Regions from separate parts of the Paenibacillus tundrae genome, predicted to be linked through region 1. Evidence: riboswitches for the same ligand, from Rfam matches in the RefSeq annotation. Region 1 holds a riboswitch; the other holds the start of a gene.
What was found. A riboswitch is a leader RNA that binds a small molecule or an ion and turns the genes downstream of it on or off. The one in region 1 is predicted to bind glycine.
Positions count from the first base shown of each region.

Region 2: another riboswitch for glycine. It lies ahead of gcvT (glycine cleavage system aminomethyltransferase GcvT); the one in region 1 lies ahead of sdaAB (L-serine ammonia-lyase, iron-sulfur-dependent subunit beta).

Region 1 covers NZ_CP145605.1:478,608-487,811, reverse strand. Annotated here, with positions in the region: gene V6W81_RS02285 (response regulator transcription factor) at 1-132, opposite strand, end outside; gene V6W81_RS02280 (alpha-glycosidase) at 441-2,195, shown strand; gene sdaAA (L-serine ammonia-lyase, iron-sulfur-dependent, subunit alpha) at 2,394-3,332, opposite strand; gene sdaAB (L-serine ammonia-lyase, iron-sulfur-dependent subunit beta) at 3,322-4,011, opposite strand; glycine riboswitch at 4,124-4,259, opposite strand; glycine riboswitch at 4,264-4,389, opposite strand; gene V6W81_RS02265 (MFS transporter) at 4,755-6,029, opposite strand; gene V6W81_RS02260 (PH domain-containing protein) at 6,086-7,717, opposite strand; gene V6W81_RS02255 (PH domain-containing protein) at 7,710-8,204, opposite strand; gene V6W81_RS02250 (LolA family protein) at 8,241-9,204, opposite strand, start outside.
Region 2 covers NZ_CP145605.1:4,956,841-4,966,044, reverse strand. Annotated here, with positions in the region: gene gcvPB (aminomethyl-transferring glycine dehydrogenase subunit GcvPB) at 1,256-2,740, opposite strand; gene gcvPA (aminomethyl-transferring glycine dehydrogenase subunit GcvPA) at 2,818-4,173, opposite strand; gene gcvT (glycine cleavage system aminomethyltransferase GcvT) at 4,170-5,306, opposite strand; glycine riboswitch at 5,551-5,649, opposite strand; glycine riboswitch at 5,653-5,776, opposite strand; gene gcvH (glycine cleavage system protein GcvH) at 6,117-6,509, shown strand; gene V6W81_RS22290 (hypothetical protein) at 6,925-7,362, shown strand; gene V6W81_RS22285 (cysteine-rich CWC family protein) at 7,893-8,201, opposite strand; gene V6W81_RS22280 (endonuclease MutS2) at 8,262-9,204, opposite strand, start outside.

The sequences.
Region 1 (9,204 bases):
GCCTTTCGCCGCCTCCGTTGCACCTTCACCACTTTCCAGCCAGATTACCTCATATTCACGTTCTTCTAAGTCTGCTCTAACCCATGTCGCAATTTCGACTTCATCTTCAATGTATAATAGTTTCGGCTTCATACGCTCGATTCGTTTCCCTTCTTTACCCTTTGGGTTAAATATATATTTGAAGCATATTAAAGAATGTTCAACATGCCTGCTTTTTGAACCTGCACGATTAGGGCAAGCTTGTTGTATTCAATCAATACAAATGCATGACATCGGGGTACTGCGCCCCCTCTACATTCCATTATAACCTAATCACTCATCTGGGAAATGTTACATAAGCACGGGGTGCTCTGCATCATTTAGAGTAGTCGACCACATTCGAGGGATTACGATCCAACATGCCAACATACGCTGTGTGTTACGACGGGAGGATACTTACTATGCTGCTGGAAGCCATCTATCATCAACCGAAACGCAATTGGGCCTACGCCTATGACAAGGATACTGTTCGCTTGCGTCTACGCGCCAAAAAGAATGATCTCACCGAGGCACACGCCTTGACTGGGGACAAATACGCATGGGAACAAACGAAAGAATTAATTCCTCTAACAAAGTATACGTCGGATTCGATGTTTGATTATTACGAAGGGCAAGTACGCCCTCCTTATCACCGTCTGAAATATGCTTTCCTCCTCAAAAGTGGAACGGAACAAATCTGGATGACCGAAACCGACTTCCAAGAGGAAGAGCCGGATGAGCCGGGGCGAATGTTTCAGTTCCCCTACATTCATGAAGGTGCTGTATTTACGCCACCTGCTTGGGTGAAAGATGCCGTCTTTTATCAGATCTTCCCCGAACGCTTCGCGAATGGCAATGCTGAACTTAATCCAGAGAAGGTGGAGCCTTGGGGCGGTGAGCCGACACCATTTAATTTCTTCGGCGGTGATCTACAGGGCGTCATTGACCATCTCGATTATCTCAGCGAACTTGGCATTAATGCGATTTATTTCACACCGATCTTTGAAGCGACAACCAATCATAAATACGATACCGAAGATTATATGCGGGTAGACCGGCACTTTGGAGATGCAGAGACCATTAAACGGCTTGTGCAGCTGTGCCATGATCGTGAGATTCGTGTCATTCTAGACGCGGTGTTCAACCATGCTGGGAAGACATTTGCACCATTCGTCGATGTACAGCAGAACGGAGCAGAATCCAAGTATAAGGACTGGTTCCACGTCCATGAGTTTCCGCTGGATGTGAAGGATGGCATTCCGACGTATGAGACCTTTGGCTTCGAAGCCCATATGCCAAAGCTAAATACAGAGAATCCCGAGGTGAAAGCCTATTTGCTGGAGGTTGCCGAGTATTGGATCAAAGAGGTAGGCACCGATGGCTGGCGGCTCGATGTCGCTGATGAAGTAGACGATGCCTTCTGGCGAGATTTCCGCCGGGTCGTGAAGGCTGCCAATCCGGAAGCCTATATCCTTGGCGAAGTGTGGAACGAATCGTCTGCTTGGCTGCAGGGCGATCAGTTCGATGCATCGATGAATTATCCGTTTACCGAAGCGGTCAATCATTTCTTTGTCAAAAATACAATGCATGCTGAGCAATTTGCCAATTCCATAGGTCGTCAACTATCCCGCTATCCTCATCAGGCGAGCGAGGTCGCTTTTAATTTGTTAGACAGTCATGACACGCCCCGCTTGCTCACTCTCTGTGAAGGGGATCAACGGAAGATGAAGTTGGCTGCGTTATTCCAATTCAGTTTTATGGGTGCGCCATGTATCTATTACGGAGACGAGATTGGACTAGACGGTGATCATGACCCTGGTTGTCGCAAATGTATGGAATGGGACGAGACGAAGCAAGACCGCGAACTGTTCGACTTTTATCAAAGACTTATTGCACTCCGTCACGCTCATCCCGCTCTACGCGCAGACGGTACCATTCGATTCCTACAAGCACGCGAAGGCGGTAGCCAGCTTGTCATGGAACGTCAGAATGAAGAAGAACGCATTCTAATCTTGTTCAATCGGTCAGAAGAAACTGCCATCGTTGAGCTAGAGACGGAAACAGATGATTGGAATGAGCTGTTTGGCGAGAAGCACCGGATCGCGTTAGAGGATGGCATACTTGCGATCGAGCTTCCTGCCTACGGATATGCGGTGTTAAGCCTGGCTCTGGAATAATATGGAGTTCGGGCGAAGCTTCATCCAGAAGCCTTGCATGATGTCAGCACTCGGCACGGGGCGGATGCTACAATTGGCACACGGTACGAATTAGACACAGTACAACACTACCCTTATGCCAGCTTTTCGTTTCGAACCCATGTACGCCAAAGAGGCGCCAGCAGAAGGTTACTACGCTGCTAGGCGCCTCTTCCTATGTTATTCTGAAGCAGAATCCGCTGCCCCGTCTGTTTCTAACTCTGGTTCCGGTGCACGTTTTGCCTTCGGTTTAGCAAGCTTCTCCATCATTTTCCGACCTGTCGGGGTCTGAGCCAGTCCCCCCTGAGCTGTCTCCCGGTGCCTGCTTGGCATAGCACTACCTACTTCAAGCATGACATCAATGACTTCATCTGACGGAATGGCGCTACGTACTCCGGCAAGCGCCATATCAGCAGCCGCTAGAGCGGTTACGGCTCCTAGTCCGTTACGGACGATGCAAGGAATTTCGACGAGACCTGCGACTGGATCGCAGATGAGACCGAGTGTATTTTTTAACGCCAAACCAACCGCATGAACGACCTGCTCTGGCGTGCCTCCACGTAGCTCCACCATAGCACCCGCTGCCATACCAATCGCAGAGCCCACTTCAGCCTGACAGCCACCCTCAGCACCGGAGATAAACGAATTGTTCGCAATTACATAACCGATCGCTCCAGCACAGAACAGTCCGTTGACCAGGTGCTCGTCACTCCAGCCAAAACGCTCTTGGGAACTGATGAACACACCTGGAATAATGCCGCACGAACCCGCTGTAGGGGTAGCAACAATTCGCCCCATGGATGCATTAACTTCAGAGACACACAGGGCATACGCCATCGCAAGTGCCGAAGCATCACCTGAGCAAGTCTCTCCTTTACGAATGTATTCCGCCATCCTCTTGCCGTCTCCACCAGTCAGACCACTACGGGACACCGTATCTTCATTCAGCCCTTTATGAACCGCTTCCTTCATCACCTGATAATATTCCGACATCTGCTGCACAACATCTGCTTCCGGTGTATTCGTCTCTTGGACTTGTTCTTCAATCATCAACTGAGCAATGGTCTTGGATTCAGCCGTGCAGATCGCATTCAGTTCATGCAAATGCTTAAATCGCATCTGGACTCACTCCCTTCTTCAAATCTATTACACGAATATCCAGCACATGATCCAGCAACTTCAAACGGCTTAACATATCCGGGTCTGGTGCCCCATCCATCTCCATTGCAGTCAAGGCTTCACCATCCCGAGCTTTCCGGTCTACCTGCATATAGCCGATATTCACGCCTGAGGAGCTAATCGTAGACGTGACAGATGCGAGCACTCCTGCTTTGTCAGCATGACGCAACACCAATGTTGGGAACTCCCCGCTGATCTGGACGCGAAAATCATTCAACGCGTGCACCGATACACTGCCGCCGCCAATGGACGCACCGATCAATGAACATTCACGGTCACCGTGCCACAGCTCAATTTTGACCGTATTGGGATGGGGCGCAGGCAGGCCACTTGTGAAAAACTCAACCTCTATACCCGCCTGTTCTGCATACTCTTCAGCATCTGGTATTCGCGGATCGTCTGTCGCATAATCAAGCAATCCACCAATGAGAGCAAGATCTGTACCATGTCCTTGATACGTATCGGCAAACGATCCGTATAATGTCAGCCGGGCGCGCTCTGGCGTGCAACCCAACCACTGACGAGCTATTCTGCCGAGCCTCGCCGCTCCAGCCGTATGTGAACTTGAAGGTCCTGTCATCGACGGACCAATAATTGAGAAAACATCTTTAAAACGCATCCAAAAACCCTCCATTTGTATTCGTCATGTCCATCCAGATACTCAACCATAATGTTCCATTATTACTGAATGATGACATCAAAAAAGGACAGAAGAAGGCCTTAAGCCCTCTCTCTGTCCTCGATACCTGAGAGTTTCATGATCAACAGCGTTCAGTCGATACAGTGCATGCCTTGTTCTTACACATACTGTACCAGGCTGTTTAATCATATACCCCTTGGGTGGCGCATCATGCGCACTCTCCAGAGTTGCGTCCAACGATGGTACATTTACCTGAGAGATTAACCGCCGCGCCGGGTGCGCAGGCAGCTTGCTCCTTCGGTGCCTGATCGCAGGCCATCTTACTCAGCTCGCACAGGTCTCTCCCGCTCGTTATCATTCGCTGTATTAAAATCATAAAACATTTAGTCATCCGACGAAAACATAATCTTACTCATTAAGAGTAATCGACCGCAAGTTTCATGTCAATAAACTTAACGATTTGTTGTCTCTCCACCACATGTAAGCGTTAACTACTGTGAACTTTTGTCACATCGTTGTATTCAACTTACTCATTTATCTACATCTCTGTTGTTAATTCTATGTATGTTCAGGTGTGTCCTAAGGTTCGGGTATTCAGGCAAACTTCTCTCTGAATCGCCCCATACGACACACCCCTGCTCCAACTTACTTACTTACTTACTTTCTTTCTTTCTTGTCGAGCTATCTCACTTATGCCGTTCGTTCTTCAACTTCAGTCTAACCTACTTCATTGTCGCACTCTTTGTCACAGCCTCTTGATAATATGAACTTCTTGAAGGAAGCAAACTAGTAATCCATAAAATAAGTGCCACTAACATCATCGCTGCCGAGACAACCGTATACACCAGACGAAGAGATAGATACTCTGCCACTACCCCTGCAATCAAAATAGAAGCTACCTGAAGCGCGCTCAGCATCAGTCCAATGACACTGCTCATCCTGCCCATGAGATCTACTGGAACATTATTTTGGTAAAAGGTGACCAGACCTGTGTTGGCAAGTGCCGAACACAATCCAAGCAGGATAAAGGCGAACGCTGCCAGCTCGAAGGAAAACGAGCGTGCAAATAGGAAATAACCAAGCGAGACCATAAGCACGCCAATCCCCATCATATGACGGATCGGAATATGTTTGGCGAGCAGGGTGACAAGCAACGAACCGACTAGATAACCGATGCCGGTAACACTCATCAATGCCCCATATTGAGATTCAGACAAGTTCATCACCTGACGAATAAACACAACTTCCTGTGCATCCAGCGACATACCAATGACGAGAACAATCTGAAATATGACGTATATCCCGACAACGTAACCGCTCTTGCGACTAAACCTCAGCACAGCTTGCCAGTCCTGAGCGATGATCCGTGGTGACAATCTCGACTTCCCACCACTCTGCTCACCTATACCCAGTTTCGGTAACAGCATAAGAATCAGAGCGGACACGGCAAACGAAACACTATTCACGTAGATCGCTACTGCGGGGGATAAATAGAACAATAATACACCAGCTACAGCAGGCCCCGTAATAAAAGCTCCCGAGCTAATGAGTGCCTGCATCGAATTAAATCGCTTGCGCCGCTCAGCCGGTACAAGCCGAGTAATGTACACCTGGGAAGAGGGTACAAATATCGAGGATGACATACTAATTAGAAACATTACAGCATACATCATCCACAGACTTGAAAATAAGGGAAGTGTGGCTACCAGCAATGCCCGCACAATATCCGCACCAATCATCAACTGGCGTTGATCGTAGCGATCAATAACACTGCCTGACCAGAACTTGGTGCATACTGAGGCGATTGGCGAGATGATCCATAATCCCGCTACAGCCGCTGGAGATTGCGTCATGTTCAACACCATCAGGTTGATAGCCACAATGTATATGAAATCACCCAGATTAGATATGCCAACCCCACCCAATAACAGTCCAGCATGCTTCCAACCACCAGGCTTGTTACCAGGCTGCTCTATCCGCTCCTGGCTGTTCTCCATCTGTCGTTTCCCCCTCGACTTTTAATTGAAAGAAGAAGTACCTATTCGTTGATTAGTCACGGCTTAGGCTTACTGCGTACAGCGTACTGAGCAGCTTGATACATCCAATTCTGGACGGCAATTGCATGAGCTTGATCCAAGAAGGTCGCCTTCCAGCCGCCACGGTTTACCATTAATGTTGCCTCTACGGTTAGTAATGACCTAGCACGTTGACGGGATGTTGCTATAGCATTCACTGTAACCACATGGGGGCGGCGCATTAACACGGTTAAACGGGAGATCTGCCGATGGCGGATCAACAATTGCTTCCCATATATGTTCAGCCCTTCATCCCTGTAGCGTGCATATCCCCACAAACCGAACACAGGCAGTAGTAAGAATAACCCCATACCCACCATGCCAAAATATATCGTTCCTGCGATTCCAACCAGCATGGCAATCAGCAGTTTCCAACGGAGAAACAGCCATAGCGCCCGTGACGGCGGCTTCGCTATATCTGCTTGTAATTCATATTGTGGCACGATGCTTGCAAGCAGTTCGTTCACTTCACGCATGGGTAGCAGCGGGTGAAGCATCATTTTTTTCTCCTTCTCGGAAGTCAGTACATAAATCTCAACCTCCGCATACCCGAATGGTTGACGCAGCAGTCCTTCTCGAATAGCTACTGCCTGCACCTTGGTAGGTGAAAATACATGCTTTTTGCGTTCTAGCAGACCCGAGACAATGGAGATATTCCCACCCTCGCGTTCTACCGTGAACCCAGCATACTTAATTGTAAATAACACCGCTGATAGAATCCAAGCGAGTAAAAACATGAGAGGAATAAGACCTAGCCACCATATGGCCGGCAAACTCCCCGCTTCCTCCACTAGACGTCGATAAAAATGATCTGGTAACAAATCATCTGCGAAAGAATAGGTTCCTGTGGCAAAAACGAGAAGAAGCGGCAGATTCATGGTTGTTAATGCCCCCACGAACAGTCTACCGGCCGACAATCGCAGCAGCTGTTCCTGCTGCACAGGCACTTCCGTTTCAACAGGCTCTAGAACTTCTAAGCCCTCCACCCTGCTTGGTCTAGAATCTGCACCCGTCTCATGAACTGATCTTAGACCGGGTTCTGTACCATGCTCACCTTTAATTCCGGCATACTCACCATGGATTCCTATCTCGGTACCAGAAGTCTCCATCTGTTGTCCGGGTGTGACCGCAGCAGGCTCTTTCACCACAGCCTCACTCCGCTTCTGATACAACCACCGCTCCACTCGCTTCGCTTCATCAACACGTAGCGCCGGTAACACACCATCCGCCTCTTTACTGCCACCGGGTGTCTCAATCTTAAGTTGTGCGATTCGAAGGATGCGCTGAATTAGAGGCTGTTGTGTCTGTACAGCATGGATCCGGCTGAAATAGATAGATCTCTCTTCCCTTACAAACATCCCCCGCCGTAGCACGATGCGATCCTCTTGCAAGGTATAGCTGAATTTCCGCCATTTCAACCAGCCATATAGAAGAGAGGGCAGCAATACAACTGCAATTCCTCCTGCGTAGAGATACCAAGGGATTGCGCTCCAATTAAGTCCTTTGAGTACTACTAGAATGAAGAACGGCAGTAACGATTTCAGGACACTGAATAATGGAAACAAAATATAACTTTTGTGTAGACGCCTTGTTTCATTCAGTTCATTCATCTCGATCTTCCACCTTGGCTAAATGCCCGATATTTCGTTTGAGTTGCTCCGCTTCCTCACGCTCCAGACCAGCGATCACAAGTGTCGCTGCAGCAGTAACGATACTGACCTTAGCTAATCCATATTTACGCAGCAACGGGCCGCTCTCCAGCTCTACCTGCTGCACACGTGTCATAGGCACAATCGTATCGGTGATCCACAGCCAGCCGGAATGAATTTCAAGCTCATCCTCAGCAACTCGGAAACTGAAATAACGATATTGAAGAGCTGGCAGAGCCCAGCCAAACCACATGAAGGACAAGGTGAATAATCCGAGCGCAGCCCAGCCTGGCCACAACGTCCAATCTCTAGCCCATGCGACAATCAGATATCCAATGGCCAAAAGAGTCAACAGCCCATTGACCATAAGGGCCGTCAGGGCTGTAGCTTGTTTAACTTTTGGGTGGAGACGCCGCAGTTCTCTGTTGTTAAGCTCTGTGTTATCCATTGCGTGACTCACACTCTCCTACAATTCAAATTAAATCTAATTGGAAAGCTTCAGTTCCTTCGCCCAAGCCTGAAGCCTCTCCATCGTCCATTCTTCGTTCTCACCCATAATGGAGTAACGCAATCCATTCTCAGTCCATGATATGTTTCGTATGCTCTTCATATACGAACCCTCGGTACCTCGAATTTCCACCTTGGATTCATCGGGCAGCAGTGTATTATCAACATTTTCATCCGGCGCATTGAATACCGTTAGACTCACTTCAACCTTGTCGTTGTTAATGTAATACAAGGTCACTTCATTCCTGCCAAACGCTCCGCTTGATGAATACATCTCAATCCGTGATAGCTCCAACTCACCGTTCAGATCCTGCAAAAAGGGTTGTCCCAAAGCTTGCTCAGCTTCTTCCAGACTCACTTCCGAACTCTGGGTCAGATCGTTCAGATCCTTCACATCGACTTCCTCGGGGATGTCAATCACGAACGTATCCTCAGAAAATTCCGGATCATATTGTATCGGATCATAGACCATTTCTGACTTTTCATCACCATATGTGCTGATGACTTTAACAATCATCCATGTTTTAGGGTCTACCCAATACTCGGAGGAAATGGATAAGGTACCCTCTTCCTTCGGCGTCAGCTTAATGTGAATGACTTCCTGTTCATGAAGCTCTTCCTGTCCCATCATATCCACATCATGGGAATTCCGCAACCTTTCCAGCTGATTCACCAGTATCTGTTTTTGAGTCTGTTCAGGCTGTTGTCCCATGGCAGATACGTTCATTGAATACGCCGTGCCCGTCTCTTTTTCGTAAATGGTAATGTTCGTTCCGTCATTGACCGCGTAGCTGATATTGCCATTCTCCTCTGTTTCTGTGCGCTTACGTCCTGTCTCTCCATCGACCCATTCCTTTATGTGCATCGTGTGACTCAATTTGTCATCCGACCACATTTTCATTACACCTTCGGCATAGTATGAGGCGGGTTTCGTTTCTGCA
Region 2 (9,204 bases), 2.1 Mb from region 1:
GAGCCAAGTATCAGTGCTATGTGAAGAGCCAAGAGCCGAGAGCCGAGTGCTAAGTGCAAAGAGCCAAGATTTGAGTTCTAAATGCAAGTGGTAAGATGCAAGTCGCAAGTCGCAAGTGCTAAGTTCCTAGCAATGACTTTTAAGTGGTGAGTAGTAGGCACTCAGTTCTAAAGAATCTGAGACATCTTATTCAGGTGTTTGAAGCGCCTGCAGAAATCTAAAGAACCTGAGACGCGTTATATCGGAAAATATAGCCGTTTTTCGATATAATAGCCGATGGTTTCGAGAAATAACGTGTCTGGTGTTCCTAAAAATTGAAAAATTGAGCCTATAGGCCAAATAAGATGTCCTGGATTCCTTAGAATATCTTGAGTCAGTGCTGTCCCTTCAGAGGCATAAGCCAGTCTGGAGTTAAGAACTACGACGGACGCCACCGTGTGTGAGCCTACGGGCTCAATAAGATGTCATGATTCATAGAGTATCTTATGGACCGGTGGTGTCGCTCACGGTTATAAGCCAGTGTCTGGAGCCGAAAATCCCACTGGACATCACCATGTGAGCCCATAAACCAATCTAGACGCGAGTAATATATAGACGCCATAATTGATCTGAATACAGCTTACCTATGTTTAAGACATGTTCTAACAGCATGATGGGGCGCAACACTGGTATCCGTAAGAAGGGGAAAGCGACTGGGCGGCAACGCTAGTTTTCGTATGAAGGTGAAAGTGTCGGGGTAGTAACACTGGTATCCGTAAGAAGGGAAAGCGACTGGGCGGCAACGCTAGTCTTCGTAAGAAGAGGAAAGCAACGGGGTGGTAACACTGGTATCTGTAAGAAGGGAAAAGTAACTGGGCGGCAACGCTAGTTTCCGTAAGAAGACAAAAGCAACTGGCAGCAACAATGCCATCAGCAAAAGAGAAAAGTAACATACAAAAGCTCTTGCAGAGGTATAATCCGCAAGAGCTTTTGTGTGAACAATGATTTGATTAGGCACGTTCTATAACTTTGAAAGGAGCAAGTGTAATATAACTTTTTGTTCCAAAAGAAGCAGGTTGTGCCCAATTTACGTTCCAACCAAGGAAATTTCCACAGACGTACCGATCTACGCAAGAGGTAGCCAACACAGATGAAGTATGACAGAAAGTCAGTGGAAAATCAGTGGAAAGTCAGCGAAAAGGCTCAGGTAAGGCAACGGAAAGGCAGTGGAAATGTCTTTAAGTCTGATTTGCCCTCAAATAAGATTCAAAATGTCCTAACTGCAAGCGCAGTTCAATACAGGTTTACGAGCAGCGGTTGTTTCGTCCAGACGAGTTACAGGTGTGCCGTAAGGAGCATTAAGCACCAGTTCAGGTGTTTCTTCTGCTTCCTTCGCAATGCGGATCATCGTATCAATGAATCCATCGAGTGTTTCTTTACTTTCAGTCTCGGTAGGCTCAATCATAATGCATTCCTCCACATTAAGTGGGAAATAGACCGTTGGGGGATGATAGCCAAAATCAAGCAACCGCTTGGCAACGTCCAATGTACGAACACCATATTGCTTCAATCCACGGCCGGACATCACGAATTCATGTTTACATACACCTGGGTATGGAATTTCGTAATAAGGTGCAAGACGTGCCATCATATAATTTGCATTAAGCACGGCACATTCGGATACACGTCGCAGTCCCTCGGGGCCATACGTACGCATGTAAGCATAAGCACGTACCAAAATGCCGAAGTTGCCATAGTACGCTTTGACACGTCCGATGGATCGATCGCCTTCATAATCCAGAGCATAGAGGCCTTGATCATTTTTGATCACCATCGGTTTAGGCAAATAAGGCACGAGACGGCTTTTCACACCAACAGGGCCAGCACCAGGGCCGCCGCCACCATGTGGGGTACTCATTGTTTTGTGCAAGTTCAGATGTACGACATCAAAGCCCATGTCTCCCGGACGGGTAATGCCCATAATTGCGTTTGAATTAGCGCCATCATAATACAATAATCCGCCTGCCTCATGCACAATTGAAGCGATCTCCTGGATATCCTTCTCGAACAGACCAAGCGTATTAGGATTCGTAAGCATCAATGCAGCTGTGTCGTTGCCCACTGCCCCGCGAAGTGCATCCAGGTCAACAAGGCCATCCGCTCGCGAAGGAATGGTTACCGTCTCGAACCCAGCAACCGTTGCACTGGCTGGATTGGTTCCATGGGATGAATCAGGCACGATTACTTTGGTACGTACTTCACCACGACTTTCATGGTAGGCCCGAATCATCATAAGCCCCGTCCATTCGCCATGGGCGCCTGCAGCTGGTTGTAAAGTTACGGCATCCATGCCAGTCAGGCCAGCAAGATCCTTTTGTAGTGTGTACAACAGCTCAAGAGCACCTTGAATACTGGACTCATGCTGATATGGGTGGATTTTGGCGAATCCACTGTAGCGTGCAACATCCTCGTTAATTTTGGGATTGTATTTCATCGTACAGGAGCCGAGTGGGTAAAATCCATTATCTACTCCGAAGTTACGGCGGGATAGAGCTGTATAGTGACGAATGACATCGACTTCGAATACTTCAGGTAACGCAGCTGCTTCTGACCGTAGCATTTCCCGGGGAATCAAAGCTCCGGGATCTTGGCGAGGCACGTCACATTCCGGTAGGGAATAAGCCACACGTCCAGGGCTGCTAAGTTCGAATATGAGAGTCTGTTCAGGAGCAGGAGATGCTGTTGAAGCAGTATTCTTCAATTCGGTTTCGGTGTTCACCGGCGATGCAGTAGCAGGTGCTGACTCAGTTTGCCCTAGTGATGTTTTCGTTTCTTGGCTCACAACGATCCCTCCAATGCTCGTGCGAATTCGTCAATTTCTTCTTTGGTGCGTCGCTCCGTAACTGCGATTAACATATGTCCGGCAAGCTCGGGATACTCCCGGCCGAGTTCGTAACCACCGATAAAACCTTTATCCAGCAATGCTAGTTGCAGGGTATCAACGTTTGTTCCTTCAGGCAATTGAATGACGAACTCGTTAAACGTTGGTGCGTTGAAGGTTGCTTTTACACCAGGGATAGCTTTGAACACTTCGAGTGCATAATGACTCTTCTGCAAATTGAGATCGGCTACATCGATCATGCCCTGTCTTCCCAATGTGGACATGTACACGGATGCGCTGAGTGCAAGCAAGGCTTGGTTGGAACAAATGTTAGACGTCGCCTTTTCCCGGCGGATATGTTGTTCGCGTGCCTGAAGCGTTAATACGAAGCCGCGTTTGCCATTACGATCAGTCGTCTGACCTACGATTCGACCAGGAATACGGCGCATATGAGCCTGTGATACAGCAAAATATCCACATGTTGGCCCGCCCAGTGATGCGGCAATTCCCAAAGGTTGAGCGTCGCCGACAACAATGTCAGCCCCAAGCTTGCCAGGAGCTTCTAGCAGTCCAAGTGATATTGGATTGGCACTGACAACAAGTAGGCTTTTATGTGCATGAGCAAGGTCAGCTGCTTGTTGAATCGGTTCAATGGCACCGAAGAAGTTCGGGCTTTGAATCATGACTGCGGCTGTATCTTCTGAAATAGTAGCTTGTAAGGCATCCCAGTCGGTTACTCCGTTCTGATACCCGATCTCGACGATATCGAGACTTAGACCATGAGCATAGGCTTTCAATACTTGGCGTGCTTCCGGGTGGACGGTGCGGGATACGATCAATTGTTTACGGCGAGTAGCTGCTGCTGCCAAATTCCCTGCTTCTGCAAAAGCTGTCGCACCATCGTACATACTTGCATTGGCCACGGCCATGCCTGTTAATTCACAAATATATGATTGAAATTCAAATATAGCTTGAAGTTCGCCCTGACTAATTTCAGGCTGGTACGGTGTATATGCAGTATAGAATTCTGAACGGGAGATTACATGATTAATGACAGAAGGTATATGGTGGTCATAGATGCCTGCACCAAGAAAGCTTGCGTGTGTCTCGAAGTTGGCATTGGCTCCAGCTTGTTTGGACATATGACGTGTAAGAGCATATTCATCTAACCTAGAGGATACGGGAAGCTCGCCCTGATAACGAATCTCCTGCGGGATATCTCGGAAGAGATCTTCAATCGTGTCTACACCAACTGTTGCCAGCATAGCGCTCTGATCCTGCTCGGTCATAGGAATGTAACGGTGCTTGGTCATGCTTGATCAGCTCCTTGAGTAGGTGTCTTAGGCGTGCGTGTCCGTTTATGAAAAGGGGTCTTTACGACCTCGGCTTTTAGTTTTTTGCCACGAATCTCAATCTCCAGTGGCGTACCTAGCGCAGCATATTTGCTGTCAATGAGGGCTAACCCAAGATTCCGTTTCAGCGTAGGGGATTGTGTGCCTGTCGTTACTTCGCCAATCTGAACACCATCCGCGTAAAGAGGGTAATGGGGACGTGGAATTCCACGCTCCAGCACTTCGATACCGACTAATTTACGAGCAGGCCCATCATTTTTCTGCTGGGATAATACGTCGTGTCCGATAAAAGGCCCAGAATTCAGCTTCACAAACATACCAACCCCAGCTTCCAGCGGGGAGATCGTAGGTGATAATTCCTGTCCGTACAAAGGTAATTTTGCTTCAAAGCGTAGGGTGTCCCGTGCACCAAGCCCAGCCGGAACTAATCCGTGATCCTCCCCAGCATGCATCAATCCGTTCCATACCGTAGCTGCTTGATCTGCTGGAACATATAGTTCAAAGCCATCTTCGCCGGTATATCCGGTGCGGGATAACAGCAATTTTACACCGCAGACTTCCGCATTCTGTACAAAACGAAACGGCTCAATAGTAGCTACATTGATGTCCGTAACTTTTGTGAGAATATCAACAGACAATGGACCTTGCAGTGCTAGAAGGGCAGTCTGCTCAGAGTCATTTGTCATGGTTACCCCAGGAGCAAGATGTTCTACCAACCATGCCCAATCCTTATCGATGTTGGAGGCATTAACCACTAACATATAATGCTGTTCCTCTAGCTTATACACGAGCAGGTCATCCACCACACCGCCATCGGGATAACACATCAACGTATACTGTGCCTGACCGGGAACAAGTGCAGTTACGTCATTCGTGGTCATTTGCTGTAAAAAAGCCTCCGCTTGCTCACCCTGAACGGTGAATTCGCCCATATGGGATACATCAAACAGTCCAGCGCGTTCACGAACAGCCTCGTGTTCCTTCTGGATGCCACTAAATTGTACAGGCAGCTCCCAGCCGCCAAAGTCAATGCAACGTACACCTTCATACTGCTGATAGAGTGGAAAGAGTGGAGTTCTAAGTAAATCAGACATCGAATCACCTCTTCATTAGCCGTCAAGCGGCTGAATGTGTTGCATATGGATTATCATTGAAAGAACATGATCGTTATTAAAAATGGTATAAGTATGTTGATTAATGAATATTAGTCTTACTTAAAGCCGTACTTCTGAGATGCGTTATGCCGCACGGTCTGGTTCCTGATGTCATCTTTTTTTGGGAAAAAGGAAAAGGACAGGCCAAAGAACCGGCATGCCAGAAGCACGCTGTATTCTTAGGCTCTGTCCTTGGTACCTGAGAGTTACCCCGCCGCCAATGCAGCAGGTTTCCCCTTGGGTGATCGTAACGCCCTACCGGGCGGGTAGATGCTCTCCAGAGTTGCGTCCCGTAAAAGTCCTTTTGCCTGAGAGATTCACCGCCCGCTTGTCGGGTGGTTTACTCCTTCGGCGTTACCGCATGAACATCCAGATTCGGGTGTTTGGGTAATCTCTCCCTTTACATTCATCCGCGATATTGCACACAACGAAAACAGTTTTACTCCTTCCATTAATACGCGAATTGCATAGTAATGTCAAGAACAATGTCATCGGTTTTTAAATAAATACGAATATTAATGATTAAATATAAATTAATGTTCGGATAAATTAAAAGACTGCGCTTACTATTCCAATAATAACTAGTATATGTAAGTTCGTATTTTGATGAGCTTGTTTTTTAGTAGTGGAATACAAATAAATTGTGAGATATCTTGACATTTGAATCGAAAATATCATACGCTATGTTCTGGGAAAAAGGAATGGCTGAAGAACGCATGCACTCATTAATGAAAAGCGAGGCGGATATCGATGAGCGAATTGAAAAGTGATTTCCTGTACAGTGAAGAGCACGAATGGGTGCAGACCGTAGGGGAGGATACCGTACGTATTGGTATTACCGAGTTCGCGCAGCATCAGCTGGGTGACATTGTGTTTGTTGAATTGCCTGATCTTGAATCCAGTGTACAAGCCGAAGAGAGCATTGGTACGATTGAATCTGTCAAAACGGTGTCTGATTTGTTCTCACCGGTTAGCGGCTCCATTATTGCGATCAATGATGCATTACAAGATGCACCAGAGCTTGTAAATAGCTCTCCTTATGAAGAAGGTTGGATGATTGAGATCCGGGTAAATGGGGATTTGAGTGCAGCCTTATCTAAGCTCATGAACGCGGACGCTTATCGCAAACATACCGAGGATTAAACTTCGAATGTAATTGAACAGACCTATAATAAATATGAGCACCTTTTGTGGAACAAAGTAATCGCCTTTTGGGGAAGCTTTGAATCACGAGGGTGCTTTTTGTTGTGGTTTGCCGTGCTGAATAAGCATAGAAAGGATATTATTTCCTGATAAATGGATAGGTACTAAGTCCCTATTTTTGGTAAGGATAACTATAGTTTCAAAGGCAGAAAAGATGCCCATGATTGCCTATGGGACATGGAAGTTGATGGATGAACGTACAGCAATTGAATGACGTTATCTCATTTGGGGCTATCATCCTGAATTCACGGATTACAGTTGTTTCTCGTATTGAAGCGTCTATAATGACATATAAGCAAGGAACGACAGCATTCTTGAATTTAGAATTTAACAACATGTGGAGGTGTACAAGTCTATGAAAAATATCATTCAAAAAGTGTTGCTAGCTTCGATGGTTACGGCGGCTGTGTACCCGCTGGTTCCTGTCACTCTGAATCAAGCTTCTGCAAGTGACTACATTGGCACAGTTCCCCAACCTCAGTATTCAACGATTGCAACCTACACCATGGACAAAAGCACAGTAAAAGATTTAGCAGCGAACATGCGAGCTTTATCCAGTAACACAGCCATTCTGGCAGAAACGATTGCACCGATCATTGCGACCAAAATTTCACCTGTATTAGGGGGATATGTGTCGGCAGCGTCACTCGCAACAGCATTAAGCGTCAACTCACAATTGTCCACTGAGGTGTTATACGCAGCAGATCACAATATGAGAGTGAAGGTTGAGATCCAAGACCTGCCTTATCATACTTCATATTCAACACGGACAATCTTTACTGCTGTTAATTAACGATAAACTTAAATGAACAAATAGATTTTGGACAGTCTTCTTGTCTTAAGCATCCTTCAGTGTAGGTAGCGAACACCATGGATCTGTTACGAAGTCACTGCAACGTTGGAAGCTACAAATGAGATAAAAATAAAATCGTTAGACATCTTGCTCAACGTGGTTAACATAGGGCATAGAAATAAACAGCGCAGAGTGATGTTACAATCCTTTGCGCTGCTCGGCTACCAAGAGGAATTCATCTTCGCTCCAAACGCTAACGAACCTACGGCATCTTAATAGGCGGATTATCAACGTATGCAGGATTTAACGAACCTGAGTGTCGCTATTCCGTCATAGAGCGTTTTCAAAACCTCAAAATTCAACTGAATTTACGAAATAGTGCCTCTATGATTCGTTAGATTTCAGATCCCGGAAACTGAGAGCGAATAGCGTGTGTCAGATGCATTACATCAAAAAAACACTAAATGGGCTATCCCCGTCATATTTATGACTTATGGGACAGCCCATTTTTGCTACCAAGAGGATTCCATTTACCCCCGTGCCTTAAACTCTGCCAGACATGTCTGACAAATGCACGACTTTCTTCGTTGCTCCGCAGGAATCCTCTCGAACACGCCTTCAGGAAATACAGCGTGATTACACCAGCACTCTGAATGTGGTGCGCCAGCGGCATACGAACATCCATTGGCTTTTCCACAGAGGGGACAGACAAGTGGATTCATCTGAGCCTCCTTAAGATTTGCATTTGCATCACGATCTGCGCCTGCTTCTGAATCTGGGCTTAAGGTAGACTCCGATTTCAATTGTAATTCTGATTTTAATGTTAATTCTCTATTCAACTTGAACTCCACCTTTATCTCGGTCAGGTCTTTCTTACAGTATATCAGATACTGGGATTATCATTGTTGTTCAGGAGGCAGTTCAATCTGAAGTCCTTCCACATGTTTACGTCCCATAAGTTTACGCTTCTTCCGGTTCACTTTGCTCTCGAATACAATGTCGAGGTCATAGTTTTCAGGGTAGAGTTGATCGGCAGCGATATGCAGAGTCATTCTCTTCTTGTGAATCTTAATCTTGCGACCGCGTAGCATCACTCCGATATTGCCACGAGCATCCTCAACGTCGCATACAGTTCCGGTTTGATCAAGATACCCGATGTAGACCCGGTCTCCCTTTTGGAATACGTAGGCTTTTACAGCTGTCTCTGATTCTTCCGGTTTCATAGACGTAAGCACCGACTCTGCCACAGAAGGGGTGTTGGTAGGCACGAAAGGTTTGGCTATGTCAGTTACAGGATGTTTTTCTGTTGAATGTGAGCTTTTGTATGGCTTCTGTTCAGACTGGGAGGTTATGTGGTGATCCTGCTCTAATTTCAATAAGCTACCCGATTGAATTAATGGATCTTCTTTCGTTTCACCTGATAGGGTTGAAGAAGGTTCTGTGATCCATTTCTCTGTTGATGAATTGCTCTGTTGAATGCCCTGATCGGAGATGGACTTCGAACGATCGATAATGTGTTGTGCCATTCCTAGTTTCAGTGCAATGGCATACGCATAACTTTGTCCGGCTTCTCCAATTCGCAACCGATATAACGGCTGCAATGTTGCCGTGTCAAATTCCATCCGAGCATTTTCAAAACCTGGTGTAGCGGCAGCAAAATGCTTAATTTCTCCAAAATGGGTGGTGGCTACAACCGTTGCTCCCCGTCGATGCAGCTCTTCAAGCATGGCGATGGATAATCCAACTCCTTCCCCTGGATCTGTACCAGAAGCCATCTCATCAATGAGAACGAGTGTTGAGGAATTAGCCTGTTCCAGGATACCGATCATGTTGCGAATATGG